Regions from separate parts of the Pseudomonas nunensis genome, predicted to be linked through region 1. Evidence: predicted binding sites of a transcription regulator. Region 1 holds the regulator's gene; the other holds the start of a gene.
The links. The regulator sigma-54, encoded in region 1, starts transcription at its own class of promoters, with help from an activator protein. The targets are predictions, from matches to a motif close to ANTGGCATNNANNTTGCTNT.
Positions count from the first base shown of each region.

Region 2: a site for sigma-54 is predicted at 2,754-2,773, ahead of NK667_RS18220 (circularly permuted type 2 ATP-grasp protein). Genes of this name have one in related genera too.

Region 1 is NZ_CP101125.1:5,180,323-5,188,159, reverse strand. Features, by position in the region: gene NK667_RS22890 (class II fumarate hydratase) at 1-264, shown strand, start outside; gene NK667_RS22885 (hypothetical protein) at 292-732, shown strand; gene NK667_RS22880 (superoxide dismutase) at 734-1,345, shown strand; gene NK667_RS22875 (ZIP family metal transporter) at 1,376-2,269, shown strand; gene NK667_RS22870 (HPr family phosphocarrier protein) at 2,424-2,699, opposite strand; gene rapZ (RNase adapter RapZ) at 2,715-3,572, opposite strand; gene ptsN (PTS IIA-like nitrogen regulatory protein PtsN) at 3,575-4,039, opposite strand; gene hpf (ribosome hibernation-promoting factor, HPF/YfiA family) at 4,052-4,360, opposite strand; gene NK667_RS22850 (RNA polymerase factor sigma-54) at 4,434-5,927, opposite strand; gene lptB (LPS export ABC transporter ATP-binding protein) at 6,112-6,837, opposite strand; gene lptA (lipopolysaccharide transport periplasmic protein LptA) at 6,837-7,385, opposite strand; gene lptC (LPS export ABC transporter periplasmic protein LptC) at 7,372-7,837, opposite strand, start outside.
Region 2 is NZ_CP101125.1:4,197,815-4,205,651, forward strand. Features, by position in the region: gene NK667_RS18210 (transglutaminase family protein) at 1-353, opposite strand, end outside; gene NK667_RS18215 (alpha-E domain-containing protein) at 350-1,300, opposite strand; gene NK667_RS18220 (circularly permuted type 2 ATP-grasp protein) at 1,313-2,722, opposite strand; gene NK667_RS18225 (ribonuclease E inhibitor RraB) at 3,163-3,504, opposite strand; gene NK667_RS18230 (hypothetical protein) at 3,719-3,952, opposite strand; gene speE (polyamine aminopropyltransferase) at 4,176-5,051, opposite strand; gene NK667_RS18240 (PLDc N-terminal domain-containing protein) at 5,326-5,517, opposite strand; gene NK667_RS18245 (hypothetical protein) at 5,589-6,119, opposite strand; gene NK667_RS18250 (ankyrin repeat domain-containing protein) at 6,359-6,877, opposite strand; gene NK667_RS18255 (long-chain-acyl-CoA synthetase) at 6,974-7,837, opposite strand, start outside.

The DNA of each region.
Region 1 (7,837 bases):
AACTCCAGCCGCCTGCTGGGTGACAAAGCCATCGCCAGCTTCAAGGTCAACGAGGCCCGGCTCAAGGAGGCGCTGTCGCGCAACCCGATTCTGGTCACCGCTCTCAACCCGATCATCGGTTACCAAAAAGCCGCGGAGATCGCCAAGAAGGCGTATCAGCAGGGCCGTCCGGTGATTGATGTCGCCCTGGAACACACCGACCTGTCGCGCAGCCAACTGGAAGAGTTGCTCAACCCAGAGAAGCTCACCGCAGGCGGCGTGTAATCACCGCTACCGCTTTGGAGGCACACCATGGAGCACTGGAAACGCACGATCGAAAGGGCTAATCGCCATTTCATGCAGGGCGAGTTCGTCGATGCCCGCGAGGCTTACTTGCAGGCACTGGCGCTGGCCCAGGTGTTGTTCGAGCGCTGGGCGGATGCAGACGAAGCGGTGGCCGCTTGCGTGATTTCCCATCACAACCTGGCGGACCTGCACTTGCGTCTGAACCAGCCGGAGGAGAGCGCAGAGTACCTGTGCGCGATCCATCAACGGCTGTTGCAGACCATGCAGGACTCGCGGCTGGCCCCGGCCCTGCGCGAAGCCGCATTGCGCCAGAGCAGCAAAACCTACGTCGAACTGCTGAATTTCATCAGTGAACACGGCGAGTACCCGCGCACCCATCGTTTGCTGCACATGGATGCTGCGTCGCCCCGGCATCCGCCTGTCCCCCTTCAACATGGAGTCCATTGAAATGGCTTTTACCCTGCCTGCCTTGCCGTATGCCTACGACGCCCTGGAACCGCATATCGATGCGCAAACCATGGAAATCCACTACACCAAGCACCACCAGACCTATATCAACAACCTCAACGCTGCGGTCGAAGGCACCGAGTTTGCCGAGTGGTCGGTGGAGAAACTGGTGGCAAGCGTCGAGCAACTCCCGGAAAAACTGCGCGCTGCAGTGATCAACCAGGGTGGTGGCCACGCCAACCATTCGCTGTTCTGGGAAGTCATGGCGCCCAACGCCGGCGGAAAACCTGACGGTGCGCTGGCCACGGCCATCGATGAACAACTGGGCGGCCTCGACAGTTTCAAGGACGCCTTCACCAAAGCCGCGCTGACTCGCTTCGGCAGCGGCTGGGCGTGGTTGAGCGTCACGCCGCAAAAGACCCTGGTCGTGGAAAGCAGCGGCAACCAGGACAGTCCACTGATGAACGGCAACACGCCGATCCTCGGTCTGGACGTTTGGGAGCACGCCTATTACCTGCGTTATCAAAACCGTCGTCCGGAATACATCAACGCGTTCTACAACGTGATCAATTGGCCTGAAGTTGCAGCGCGCTATCAGGCTGCGCTGGTTTAAGTCATCTATAAAAACAATCCAAGGCTGACTATGGGCACTGAAACACTGGCGATTGGCAGCGGACGAATGTTTCGTTACGCGTTGGGATCGCTGTTACTGCTGGCGGGTATGACGTTGTTGGGTGCCCAGGGATTGGCATGGCTGGACCTTGAGCCGAAACTGCTGCGTGCCTTGCAGGGTGGGGCGATATGCGCCTTGGGTACTGCGTTGGGAGCGGTGCCGGTGCTGGTGATTCGGCGCATGCCCCAAGCGCTCAGCGATACCTTGCTCGGTTTCGGTGCCGGGGTGATGCTCGCGGCGACGGCGTTTTCGCTGATCGTGCCCGGCATCTCTGCGGCCGAAAGCCTGGGGCTGACACCTTGGGCGGCCAGTGGCCTGATCAGCTTCGGCATCATGCTCGGTGCATTCGGGCTATTTCTGGTGGACCGCAAGGTCTCTGGGGCCAGCCCGGAAATGCTCGTCGGTACGTTGGAACGACCGGTGATCCCGCCGCGAATCTGGCTGTTTGTGTTTGCCATCATTGCCCACAACATTCCTGAAGGCATGGCGGTCGGGGTTTCGGCCGGTGGCGGAATGCCTGATGCCGACAGCCTGGCCATGGGCATCGCTTTGCAGGATGTACCCGAAGGACTGGTGATTGCCTTGGTGTTGGCCGGGGCGGGGATGTCGCGGGTCAAGGCGTTCCTGATCGGTGCCGCGTCAGGGTTGGTCGAACCGGTGTTCGCGTTGTTGTGTGCGTGGCTGGTCAGCCTGGCTGAATTGCTATTGCCGTTGGGTCTGGCGCTGGCGGCCGGGGCAATGCTGCTGGTGGTGACCCATGAGGTCATCCCGGAGTCGCGACGCAATGGTCACGACAAACTGGCTAGCCTGGGATTGTTGATGGGGTTTTGCTTGATGATGGTCATGGATACGGCGCTGGCTTGACGCGGGTTTTGTAGCAGCTGGCGAAGCCTGCGTTCGGCTGCGAAGCAGTCGTCAATCCTGTGCAAGCGGTTTGCGTGTGAGACCGTATTGTCTGATTTCACCACTGCTTCGCAGCCGAACGCAGGCTTCGCCAGCTGCTACACAAGGATGCGGATCAGCCACCTTCGCCGAAGTAGTCGTTGATCAGTGCCACCAATGCTTGCAGCGCCTCTTCAGCCTGTTCGCCTTCAGTGCTCAGGTGGATCTTTGTGCCTTTGCCAGCCGCCAACATCATCATGGCCATGATGCTTTTACCGTCGACTGTGGATTCCGGCGTGCGTCCTACTCTGATCGAGCAATCCTTGAACTCACCGGCAACGCCAACGAATTTTGCAGAAGCGCGGGCGTGCAGGCCCAGCTTGTTGATGATTTCAATTTCCAGAGCAGGCATCGCGTTGTGAATCCTTTAGCTGAGGTCGCGGTGGCGAACCTGGACGTTCTTCAGGGATTGTTGCAGGGCCTGACCCAGACGTTCGGTCAGGTAGACGGAGCGGTGATGACCGCCGGTGCAGCCAATGGCAATGGTGACGTAGGCGCGGTTGCTGGCGGCAAATCGCGGTAGCCACTTGAACAGGTAACCGTAGATATCCTGGAACATCTCTTCGACGTCCGGCTGCGCAGCCAGGTACTCGGCCACTGGTTGATCGAGTCCTGATTGCGCTCGCAGCTCCGGTTTCCAGTACGGATTGGGCAGGCAACGCACGTCGAACACCACGTCGGCATCTACCGGCATGCCACGCTTGAACCCGAAAGACTCCACCAGGAACGCCGTGCCGGGCTCCGGCTGGTTCAGCAGGCGCAATTTGATGGTGTCGCGCAACTGGTACAGGTTCAGGCTGGTGGTGTTGATCTTGAGGTCAGCCAGATCGGCGATCGGCCCCAGCAACTGCGTCTCGTCTTCGATCGCCTCGGCCAGTGAGCGATTGGCGTTGCTCAGCGGGTGGCGGCGGCGGGTTTCCGAGAAACGCTTGAGCAGGGTTTCTTCATCGGCGTCCAGGTACAGCACATCGCACTGGATATGCCGGCTGCGAACTTCTTCAAGTAATTCGGGAAAGCGCGAGAGGTGGCTGGGCAGGTTGCGCGCGTCGATGGACACGGCGACCAGCGGCTGTGCCAGCTCGGTATGAATCAGGGCGCGTTCGGCCAGTTCCGGCAGCAAACCGGCGGGCAGGTTGTCGATGCAGTAGTAGCCGTTGTCCTCAAGGACATTGAGCGCGGTACTTTTACCGGAGCCGGAACGGCCACTGACAATGATCAGGCGCATGATTAGTGACCGTTTTGCTCGTCCAGGACAACCTGATACAAGGCTTCGTTGCTCGGGGCACTGCGCAGTTTTTCGCGTACTTCCTTGCGATCGAGCATGCTGGCGATCTGGCGCAGCAACTCCAGGTGCGCATCGGTGGCGGCTTGCGGGACGAGCAGGACAAACAGCAAGTCAACCGGGGCGCCGTCGATGGCGTCGAAATCGATAGGTGCATCAAGGTGCATCAGGGCGCTGATGGGGGAGTTGCAACCCTTGAGGCGACAGTGGGGGATGGCGATGCCGTTGCCAAAACCGGTCGAACCGAGTTTTTCACGGGCAATCAGAGCCTCGAAGACATCTTGCATCTCCAGATCCGGCACTTCCCGGGCGATCAGGTTGGCAATTTGCTCGAGGGCTTTCTTTTTACTGCCGCCCGGCACGTTCACGAGGGAACGGCCGGGGGTCAGGATATTTTCAAGTCGGATCATGGGTAGGGAGTGTTAACGACCGGTCGCGCCCTGGAGGAGGCTCTGGGTCTTTTCCTTATGCTTTTTGAGTTGTTTATCCAGCTTGTCGGTAAGTGAGTCGATCGCCGCGTACATATCGGTATGTTCCGCGTTGGCGACCACTTCACTGCCGGGAATATGCAGGGTGGCTTCGATTTTCTGCTTCAGCTTTTCGACCGTCATCGTCACCTGCACATTGGTGATCTTGTCGAAATGCCGCTCTAATCGTTCGAGTTTTTCGCCGATGTAGGCGCGCAGGGGTTCGGTCACTTCCAGTTGGTGTCCACTGATGTTGACTTGCATACAGCTTCTCCTTCGTTGCCAGTGCATAAAGCGGCAGGTAGAGGTACCTGCCACTGGAACGCTGTGCTGTGGCTTACATCAACCGCTTGCGTTCGCTCGAAGGCGCGATCCCGAGGGACTCGCGGTACTTGGCGACGGTGCGGCGAGCCACCTGAATGCCTTGTGCCTCCAGTAAACCAGCGATCTTGCTGTCACTCAACGGCTTTTTCTGATTTTCCGCGGCAACCAGTTTTTTGATGATCGCGCGGATCGCTGTGGACGAGCATTCACCGCCTTCAGAGGTGCTGACATGGCTGGAGAAAAAGTATTTCAGCTCATATATGCCCCGAGGGGTATGCATGAACTTCTGGGTAGTTACCCGCGAAATCGTCGATTCGTGCATGCCCACTGCTTCGGCGATGTCATGCAGGACCAGCGGTTTCATGGCTTCGTCGCCGTATTCCAGGAAGCCGCGTTGGTGCTCGACGATCTGGGTGGCCACTTTCATCAGGGTTTCGTTGCGGCTTTGCAGGCTCTTGATGAACCAGCGGGCTTCCTGCAACTGATTGCGCATGAAGGTGTTGTCGGCGCTGGTGTCGGCGCGGCGTACGAAACCGGCGTACTGGGCGTTGACCCGCAGCCGTGGCACCGACTCCTGGTTCAACTCCACCAGCCAGCGCTCGTTGTCCTTGCGCACGATCACGTCGGGAACGACGTATTCGGCTTCGCTGGACTCGATTTGCGAGCCCGGACGCGGGTTCAGGCTCTGGACCAGTTCGATGACCTGGCGCAGTTCATCTTCCTTGAGTTTCATGCGGCGCATCAACTGGCTGTAGTCGCGGCTGCCGAGCAGGTCGATGTAATCGGTGACCAGGCGCTTGGCCTCGGCCAGCCAAGGCGTCTTGGCGGCCAGTTGGCGCAATTGCAGCAACAGGCATTCGCCCAGGTTGCGGGCGCCGATTCCGGCCGGTTCGAATTGCTGGATGCGGTGCAGGACGGCTTCGATTTCGTCCAGTTCGATGTCCAGTTCCGGATCGAAGGCTTCGAGGATTTCCTCGAGGGTTTCGTCCAGATAGCCCTGATTGTTGATGCAATCGATCAGGGTCACGGCGATCAGGCGATCGGTGTCGGACATCGGTGCCAGGTTGAGTTGCCAGAGCAGGTGGCTTTGCAGGCTCTCGCCGGCCGATGTGCGGGTGGTGAAATCCCACTCGTCGTCATCGTTGCTCGGCAGGCTGCTGGCGCTGGTCTGGTAGACGTCTTCCCACGCGGTATCGACGGGCAGCTCGTTGGGAATGCGCTCGTTCCAGTCGCCTTCCTCGAGGTTATCCACCGTCGGGGCGGTTTCCTGGTAGGAGGGTTCCGAAACATCGGCGTTGGGTTGCTGTTCGGCTTTGTCGGCCAAGGGGTCGGCGTTATCGAAGTCGTCGCCTTCTTCCTGGCGTTCGAGCATCGGATTGGACTCCAGGGCCTCCTGGATTTCCTGTTGCAGGTCCAGGGTCGACAATTGGAGCAGGCGGATGGCCTGTTGCAGCTGAGGTGTCATCGTCAGCTGCTGGCCCATTCTCAAGACTAGCGATGGTTTCATGGCAGGGGCTTAACACCTTATTCGCCGGCGCGCATGCGCCATCCACTACAGGGCGCCGGAGCGCCAAACTTAAGCAAATTATATGCCCGATACTGCAGGGTTTGCCTAGAGCGCTGTAACAATAAAAAAATGTTGATTTTTTATCGATACAAGCGCTCGGGCTTCCAGCCAGACACCTCAGTGCTTAAAGGCGGAACTCATGGCCCAGGTACACTTCCTTGACCAGTTCGTTGGCCAGGATGGTGGCAGAGTCACCTTCGGCGATCAGCTGGCCATCGTTGACGATGTAGGCGGTTTCGCAGATATCCAGGGTTTCACGGACGTTGTGGTCGGTGATCAGCACGCCAATGCCCTTGGCCTTGAGGTGATGGATGATCTGTTTGATGTCGCCTACCGAAATCGGGTCTACACCGGCGAAAGGTTCGTCGAGCAGGATGAATTTCGGGTTGGTGGCCAGCGCGCGGGCGATTTCTACCCGGCGGCGTTCACCACCGGACAGGCTCATGCCCAGGTTGTCGCGGATATGGCTGATGTGGAATTCCTGCAGCAGGCTTTCCAGCTCTTTGCGGCGACCGGCCTTGTCGAGTTCCTTGCGGGTCTCGAGGATGGCCATGATGTTGTCGGCCACCGACAGTTTGCGGAAGATCGACGCTTCCTGCGGAAGATAGCCGATACCGGCCTTTGCACGACCGTGCATCGGCTGGTGGCTGACGTCCAGGTCGTCGATCAGTACGCGGCCCTGATCGGCCTGTACCAGGCCGACGATCATGTAGAAACAGGTGGTCTTGCCGGCGCCGTTCGGGCCCAGCAGGCCGACGATCTGACCGCTGTCGATAGACAGGCTGACATCACGCACGACCTGGCGGCTCTTGTAGCTCTTGGCCAGATGCTGAGCTTTCAGGGTTGCCATTAATTGGCCTTTTTCTGGTCGGTTTTCGGCTTCGGCTGGATCACCATGTCAATGCGCGGACGCGATTCGGTGACCTTGTTACCCGTGGCACGACCGGCGCTCGCCAGTTTCTTGACCGTGTCGTAGACGATTTTCTCGCCCTGGGTGGTGTTGTTGTCTTTGTCGACAACCTTGGCCTTGTCGATCAGCACGACGCGGTTTTGCGCGGCGTGGTACTGGATGGTCACGCCCCAGCCCTGGACAGGCTTGGAGTCGCCAGCGGTCTGCAGTTGCTCGAAGTAGGCAAGGTTGCCCACCGAGGTCACGACATCGATGTCACCGGCCGGGGTGCGGGTGATGGTCACGGTGTTGCCGGTGACCTTCATCGAGCCCTGGGTAATGATCACGTCGCCTTTATAGGTGGCAACGCCGTTCTTGTCGTCCAGCTGGGCATCGTCGGCCTGAATGCGGATAGGCTGCTCTTGATCGTTCGGCAGAGCCCAGGCGCTCACGCTTCCCAGTGCTGCGCCCAGACTGAGCAAAATAGGGAGAGTTTTAACGAGCCTCATACTGTCCTCTTACGTTCGATAGCAGGTGTATCCTGCTTTCTTTCAAATACGCTTTCATTCCGTTGCCAGTCGATACACCGCCAGCGCCGTCGATTCTAACGGGTTGGTCGGTCTGCGCATATTGCTGCTGCGGGAACACTGTCATACGGGTGCTGGTAACAATCAATTCACGCTTCTGTTCATCGGTGCGCGCAATGCGGACCGAGTCGATCAGCTCTACCTGTGTGCCGTCTGCATTCACTTCGCCACGCAAACTCGTGACATGCCAAGGGAATTCGGTGCCGCGATACATGTTCAGGTCCGGGTTGGTCAGCAGCGACACGTCGGTCGCCTTGAGGTGCTCGACCTTGTCGGACGTCAGGTCGTACTGCAAGCCGCCGTCGGGCAGATACTGAACGCTGTGAGCGTTGAGTGCGTAATAGTCGATTGCGCTTTCATCGACTTTTGCCACT
Region 2 (7,837 bases), 980 kb from region 1:
TTGCATTCCTTTTCCGCGAACGCCCGCAAGGCTTCGTCGGCTTCGGTCAATCGGGTGAAACGCAGGAACGGCAGCGCCGATTGGCTCTCATGTTCGGCTTCGCGCAGTTCATCGATATCGACCTGGCCGCGAGCGCCAATAATGATCGCCTCGTGAGGCTCGTCCATGGTCAGCACGTGCAGGATGTTGCCGAACGGATCGAGCTGCGCGCGCACCGGGCGCGGCAGGTCGAGTTGCCAGCTGAGTACGTGCTGGCGCTCGCTGTCGTGGGGTGTCAGCCGCAGGTACTGGATGCTCGCCCGCACCTGATCTTCGTAGTGATAGGTGGTCTCGTGGCTAATGGAAAGTCTCATGCAGCCTCCAGGTAGGAACTGTGAATGGCGTTGCCCAACTGGCGCACCAGCGGGATGAACTCGGTCAGCCAGGCGTGCAGGCCTTCGTCGAGAATTTCGGAGATGCCGGTGTAGCGCAGGCGCGAATCCATCTCTGCCGCCAACCGTTGCGCAGGACGGCCGTTGGCCCCCGGTAATTGCGCGAGGATCTGGTCGATTTCTTCGGTGCAAGCCCTCAGCGAGCGCGGAACATCAGCCCGCAGCAGCAACAATTCGGCCACCTGCCGGGCGCCAGGTGCATCGCGGTAGATCTCGGTGTAGGCCTCGAACGAGGACAACGCCCGCAGCAACGCACTCCACTGGTAGTAGGCGTGCGCCGTGCCATCGCTGACCGCTTCGGCCTGATCGCCGGCCATTTCGTAACGCGCGTCGAGCAGGCGCAACGTGTTGTCGGCCCGTTCGATAAACGTGCCCAGACGAATAAAACGAAACGCATCGTTACGCATGATCGTGCCGTAGGACGCGCCGCGAAACAGGTGCGAACGTTCCTTGATCCACTCGCAGAAACGGCTCATGCCGTAACGACTCAGGCCCTGCTCCGCGATCCCGCGAATTTCCAGCCAGGTGGCGTTGATGTTTTCCCACATGTCGGCGGTGATTCGCCCACGCACCGCATGGGCACTGGCCCGCGCCGAACCGAGGCAGCTATAGATGCTCGCCGGGTTGGCCGCGTCCAGGGCGAAGAAATGCAACAGCCGTTCGGCATGCAACTCGCCGTGGCGCTCCAGGTAATCGTCCAGCGTGCCGGTGATCAGCAGCGGCATGGCGAGTTCGTGCAGACCGTCACCACGGCCGTCCTGCGGCATCAGCGACAGCGAATAACTGATGTCGAGCATCCGTGCGAGGTTTTCCGCCCGCTCCAGGTAACGCGACATCCAATACAAATCCGAGGCAGTTCTACTTAGCATGGCAAGCTTCCTTCAATCCTCGACCACCCAAGTGTCCTTGGTTCCGCCGCCCTGGGAGGAATTCACCACCAGGGAGCCTTCACGCAGGGCAACACGGGTCAAACCGCCGGGTACGACCCGGGTTTCGCGGCCAGACAATACAAACGGACGCAGGTCGATGTGGCGTGGCGCGATGCCGTTTTCGACAAAGGTCGGACAGGTCGACAGGGACAACGTCGGTTGCGCGATGTACGCGTGGGGCTTGGCTTTGATCCGTGCGCGGAACGACTCGATTTCCGCCGCCGTTGCCGCCGGCCCCACCAGCATTCCGTAACCGCCGGAGCCTTGGGTTTCCTTGACCACCAGGTCGGGAAGATTGGCCAGGACGTGGGACAGTTCCGAAGGGTTGCGGCACTGGAACGTCGGCACGTTCTTCAGGATCGGTTCTTCATCCAGGTAGAAACGGATCATGTCGGTCACGAACGGATACACCGACTTGTCATCCGCGACCCCGGTGCCGATGGCATTCGCCAGCACCACGTTGCCGGAGCGATAGGACGACAGCAGCCCTGGCACGCCGAGCATCGAGTCCGGGTTGAACGCCAGCGGATCAAGGAACGCATCGTCGAGGCGACGATAAATCACGTCGACGGCTTTCGGTCCGTCCGTGGTGCGCATGAACACCTTGTCGTCGCGCACGAACAGGTCCGCGCCTTCCACCAGTTCCACACCCATTTCCCGCGCCAGAAAGGCATGCTCGAAGAACGCGCTGTTGAAGCGCCCAGGAGTCAGCACTACCACGCTCGGATTATCGATCGGGCTGGAGCTTTTCAGGGTGTCGAGCAACAGGTTCGGGTAGTGGTCGATGGGAGCAATGCGCTGCGCCGCGAACAACTCGGGGAACAGGCGCATCATCATCTTGCGGTCTTCGAGCATGTAGCTCACGCCGCTCGGTGTACGCAGGTTGTCTTCGAGCACGTAGTACGTGCCGTCGCCATCGCGCACCAGATCGACGCCGGAGATGTGGGAATAGATATCCCGGTGCAAATCCAGGCCTTGCATCGCCAACTGGTATTGCTCGTTGGCCAGCACTTGCTCGGCCGGGATGATGCCGGCCTTGATGATGCGCTGCTCGTGATAGAGGTCGGCGAGGAACATGTTCAACGCCTTGACCCGCTGGATGCAGCCGCGCTCGACGATCCGCCATTCGCTGGCGGGGATACTGCGAGGAATGGTGTCGAAGGGAATCAGGCGCTCTGTCCCCTGCTCATCACCGTAGAGCGTGAAGGTTATGCCGGCACGATGAAACAACAGATCGGCCTCGCGTCGCCGTTGTGCCAGAAGCTCGTCAGGCGTCTCGGCCAGCCAACGGGCAAACTCCCGATAATGCGGGCGGACCAGGCCGCCGGCATCGTACATCTCATCAAAATAGGTGCGGATCATGCCGTACTCCTTGTCACCCGGACATCTAGGCTTCGCAAGGCCCGTGCCATCGGCATAAACGCTTTAATTTCAATCAGTTGGATAATCGCCCCAAAAGCGCCGCACCAATCCTGTGCGGCAAACGCCCCAACCTGATCGCCCCCGCTTCATTGCGAAGCAATGTTGTCGCCTATCACCAGCATAGTCAGAGTTGATTTCACTGCCCGGGAGTTGCTGCGGATAATCGGCGCATTCGTTTCAAAACCTCTCCAACTTCCCTTTGGCCGCCTGTTTAGGCGGCTTTTTTTTGGGTTTTTGAAATGTTGTGAATCAAAAGCGAAGATCAAAAGATCGCAGCCTCGTTGCACTCGACAGCTCCTACAGGGAATGGGTAAACCGCACAAACAAAAACGGCCAACCCGAAGGTCAGCCGTTGCTGGATGTTGTCGCTGTTCATAGTGTTATGCGAGTAGCCCTCGTACCTCTTGCTTGACGCCCCATCCTTCGATGATCCCGCCCAGAGGTTCAACCACGGCCTCGAAGTCCTGCTCAAAGTCGCCGATGCCATCGTAGGTGGCGTACATCACTTTGCTCAGTTCCAGATGCCACGCGCCGTCGTCGCGCACGCTGATCTGGGCATTCAAGGATTCACCACAAAAATGACCTGCCGCCCTGCGTGCCCGCTCCTCGTCCGGGAAAATCGCGTAGAACTCGATGGGATGGAATCTTGAAAAGTCGAACCCGCCTTCCTTCATGCGGCGCAGTACGCTGGTACTGATGTCTTCTTGATAGGCTGTGCTCATGAATCGTCCTCCTAAAACCATATGGATAGACTTTCCGTACTCCCGACGCCCGCAACCGATTGGTGGAGACGATACGGCAACCAGGTTGCCGTCGGGGTTTAAGCATGTAGCTGACAAGACCAGACCTTAGCGATCCGTTCGCTGATCTCGCTTGCAGAGTAGCCCCAAGTCGGAGCCGCTGCCAAGGTCTGGATGTGAATGAGACAGGTGAGGTTCAGACAGGAGTAATGCCGAGGATTTGAATGCTGTTCTGGGTCTTGAGACTTTTTACGCTGGCGTCGTCGGTTCGCCCTTCCAGATCGTTCAGATCCAGTTCGGCAGCGACGGGCAGGAGCCGGGCCTTGATGAGTTTGGCCGCGTGCTCGTTATCCGGGCACTCGTCGCACTCAAAGACTTCATCGAGCGTTTCGCCGTGATCATCCACGAAAGTGATCTTCCACTTTTGCATCAGTGCCTCCTCGATCAAACCCGCAAATGGGCTTACAACCATCTGGACTTTTGGCCTGACTGATCGTTCAAACGAATTACCTGATACACCCTCTAAAAAACACCACAACCCATTGTGGGAGCGGGCTTGCTCGCGAAGGCGTCATGTCAGTCGGCATTAATATTGACTGACACACCGCTTTCGCGAGCAAGCCCGCTCCCACATTGGGATTGTGGATAACTTTTTAATCGTTACTTGGCTTGTTGATCGCGTTCAGCACGTATTGCGGCATCGCGAAAGCGCCGATGTGGATTTCCGGGTTGTAGTAGCGGGTGATGATGCCGCTGCCGGCGAAGCGCTGTTGCAGGGTTTCGCGGGACAATTTGCGATACGCGGTGTTGGTCGCGCCCCAGGCGAAGGTCATCGCGCCGCCGATGTAGGTCGGCACGGCCGCTTGATAGAAGTGCCAGTCCGGGAACAGGCTGCGCAGGCGGCCAGCGGTGGTCTGCACTTCGCCCAGTTGCATGAACGGTGTGCCGTTCTGGGTCACCAGGATGCCGCCTTCGTTCAGGCAACGGTGGCAAGCCTGGTAGAAGTTTTCCGAGAACAGCACTTCACCCGGACCGATCGGGTCGGTGGAGTCGGAAATGATCACGTCGAATTTTTCGGTGGTGGTGGCGACGAAACGCATGCCGTCGTCGATCACCAGGTTCAGCCGTGGGTCTTCGTACGCGCCCTTGGAGTGGTTCGGCAGGAACTCTTTGCACATGTCGACCACGGTGCCGTCGATCTCGACCATGGTGATGTGTTCGACGCTGCCGTGCTTGGCCACTTCACGCAACATGCCGCCGTCGCCACCGCCGATGATCAGCACGCGCTTGGCGGAGCCATGGGCGAGGATCGGCACGTGGGTGAGCATTTCGTGGTAGATGAATTCGTCGGCTTCGGTGGTCTGGATCACACCGTCCAGCGCCATGACCCGGCCCATGCGCGGGTTTTCGAAGATCACCAGGTGCTGGTGTTCGGTGCGCACTTCGTGCAGCAGTTTTTCCATGCGAAAACGCTGGCCGTAGCCTTCGTACAGGGTTTCCAGGTATTCGCTGGTCTTGGTGGTGCTCATGGGAAGTGCTCCGATGAATGCGGCGGCAACGGACGGTTACCCGCCCATGATGGCCAATCGAAAGGCTCGATTGCCCGGGAAAGGCGCGCATTCTACGTTGCGGAACATGACAGGTCGAACGTCAGTTGCTGACGCGGACGCAATCCCATGTGGGAGCGGGTTTGCTCGCGAAGGCGGTGTGGCAGTCAATGTTGATGTCGACTGACATTCCGCCTTCGCGAGCAAGCCCGCTCCCACAGGTCCTGTGTTCCTACAGGTAAACAGGATTCACCCGTTAGATGCGGACGTTGCCTCGTGGCCCGGCGATGGCCCAGATGATCAGGCCCAGTACCGGCAGCAGCAGGATCAGCAGCACCCAGATGATTTTCATCCCGGTTTCGGCGCCACTTTTCAGCACGTTGATGATGGCCCAGATGTCCAGGGCAAGAATGATCAGGCCAACCAGACCGTTGAACGTGGAACCCATGGTGTCGCTCCCAAGATAGTGGCATGCAGTCTTAGGATAGTCGGCCCTTGCAAGGGTTCCGTTTTATTCCATTAAACGTGGATCGCCACTTTCAGGGCTTCCAGGGAAGGCGCGGCGGCGATGCCGACCTGTGCGCACAGTTCGAGCACGCGCGGCACGTCGTTACCGTAGACCAGCACCACTTGCAGTTCATCGTCGAGCAACTGGCTGAAGTTCAGCAGCGTGTAACCGCCGTTGTCCTTGTTCATGCTGCCCATCTGCACCTGGATGCGATTGAGCGCGGTCAGGGCTTCGGTCTTGGCCAGTTGCTTGGGCTTGATGTTGAAGTCGACGCCGGGGCCGAACGAGGCAACGATTTGCGCGAACAGGTCCACGTAGGTGTCGGCCTGGAACAGCACGGTTTCCGGCAGGCTGCCCACCACGACCCATTCGCCCAACGGCATCGGGAAGGTGTCGTCGTAGTTGATGTCCGGGTTGGCTGTCAGAAAAGCCTGCGGATCGGCGTAGGCCTGGGCCGCTTCGTCAGCGATCTTCAGGATTTCGTCATCGCCCATGCACCCGGAGCTGATTTTGCTGATGAGTTCGACGAGTGCGGCTTTCATGGGGATGGATCCTGTAGCGAGGGAAATTTTAGGGCGCGAAGGATACCGCATTAACAGGCATTTTGGCGGGAACCTGTGGCGAGGGGGCTTGCCCCCGTTGGGGCGCGTAGCGGCCCTGAAATCAGACAATGCGATCTTTCAGGTAAACCGTATTCGCCGGGTTTACGACTGCTACGCAGCCGAGCGGGAGCAAGCCCCCTCGCCACAAGAGCCCCGCAGCCACAGGGGAGCGCGTCGGATCAACCGAGCAGCTTCTCAAGCTGAGCAGTGGTATCCGTCGCACCCATAGTCTTCGCCGCGTCCAGCGCGGTCACGCCATTGGCGTCCTTGGCTTTCGGGTCGGCGCCTTTGCTGATCAGGTAGTCGATGATTTCCACGCGGTTGAACATCGCCGCCATCATCAGCGCCGTGCGGCCGTCGAACGACGAACCTTCCACTTGCGCTCCGCCGTCTACCAGCGCCTTGACCACCGCCAGGTCGCCCTTGAACGCGGCGCCGGCAATCGGGCTCTGGCCGTTGTCGTTGCGGATTTCCGGGTCGGCCTTGTGTTCCAGCAACACTTTCACGGTGTCCACGTGGCCGTGGTACGCGGCCAGCATCAGCAAGGTGTCGCCCTTGTGGTTGCGCAGGTTCGGCGGCAGGCCTTTGCTCAGCAGCGCAGCCATCATGGCGGCATCGCCTTCGCGCGCTTTGTTGAACACCTGTTCGGCGAATTCGGCAGCTTCTTCGGGCGTCATCTGGCGGCTTTGGTCTGACATGGAGGACTCTCTATTCGGTCAATCGGAAAGCCGACAGTTTCCCGAGCGCTCCGGCGCCTGTCACTCCTTTTTTCTCATGACCCGCCATAGCCAGATTCAATAGCGGTACTTGCCCGCATGAATATCCGCCAACACTTCCCCCGTGACTTGCACGTAGGTCTGGGTGCCCGGCAGCCACGCATAGATGGGGTCATCGCCGGTCTTGCCGGGGTCGAAAGCTTCGTCCTTGAGTCGGGTCTTCTGGTATTTGAAGGTCCCGGTGGTTTCCATTTTCACCTTCACCCGCAGGAATAAAGGCACCGCGTAGGCAGGCATTTGCTGGCGGGCAAAACTCAGCAATTCGCTGAAATCCAAAGTGGCCAGGGACTCGGCAGGCGTAATCGCTGCCATCCCGGCGCGGCCATTGGTGTTGCGGATTTCTACACCGTAGGCCACCGCCTCGCAGATATTCGGGTGCTTCAACAGGATGTTTTCGACTTCGGTGGTCGAGACGTTCTCGCCCTTCCAGCGGTAGGTATCGCCCAAGCGATCAACAAACTGCGCGTGACCGAAGCCGATATTGCGCAGCAGGTCGCCGGTATTGAAGTAGCGGTCGCCCTTGGCGAAAACGTCGTGGAGCACGACTTTCTCGGTTTTCTGCGGATCGGTGTAGCCGTCCAGCGGCGCCTTGTCGTCGATTTTCGCCAGTAACAAGCCCTGCCCGCCCTTGGCGACTTTGCTCATCAAACCCTTGGCGTTGCGAATCGGCGCGCCGCTGTCGTGGTCATACGCCACCAGCTCCCAGGACATCAGGGAGAAACCGATGGTGTTGTCGAAGTTGAGGATATTGGTGAAACCGATGTTGCCGTCGCTGGCCGCGTACAGCTCGCAAATGTGGCTCACCCCGAAGCGCGTCTTGAACTCGCGCCAGGCGCCGGGGCGCAAGCCATTGCCGATCATCTTGGTCACGCCGTGTTTGTC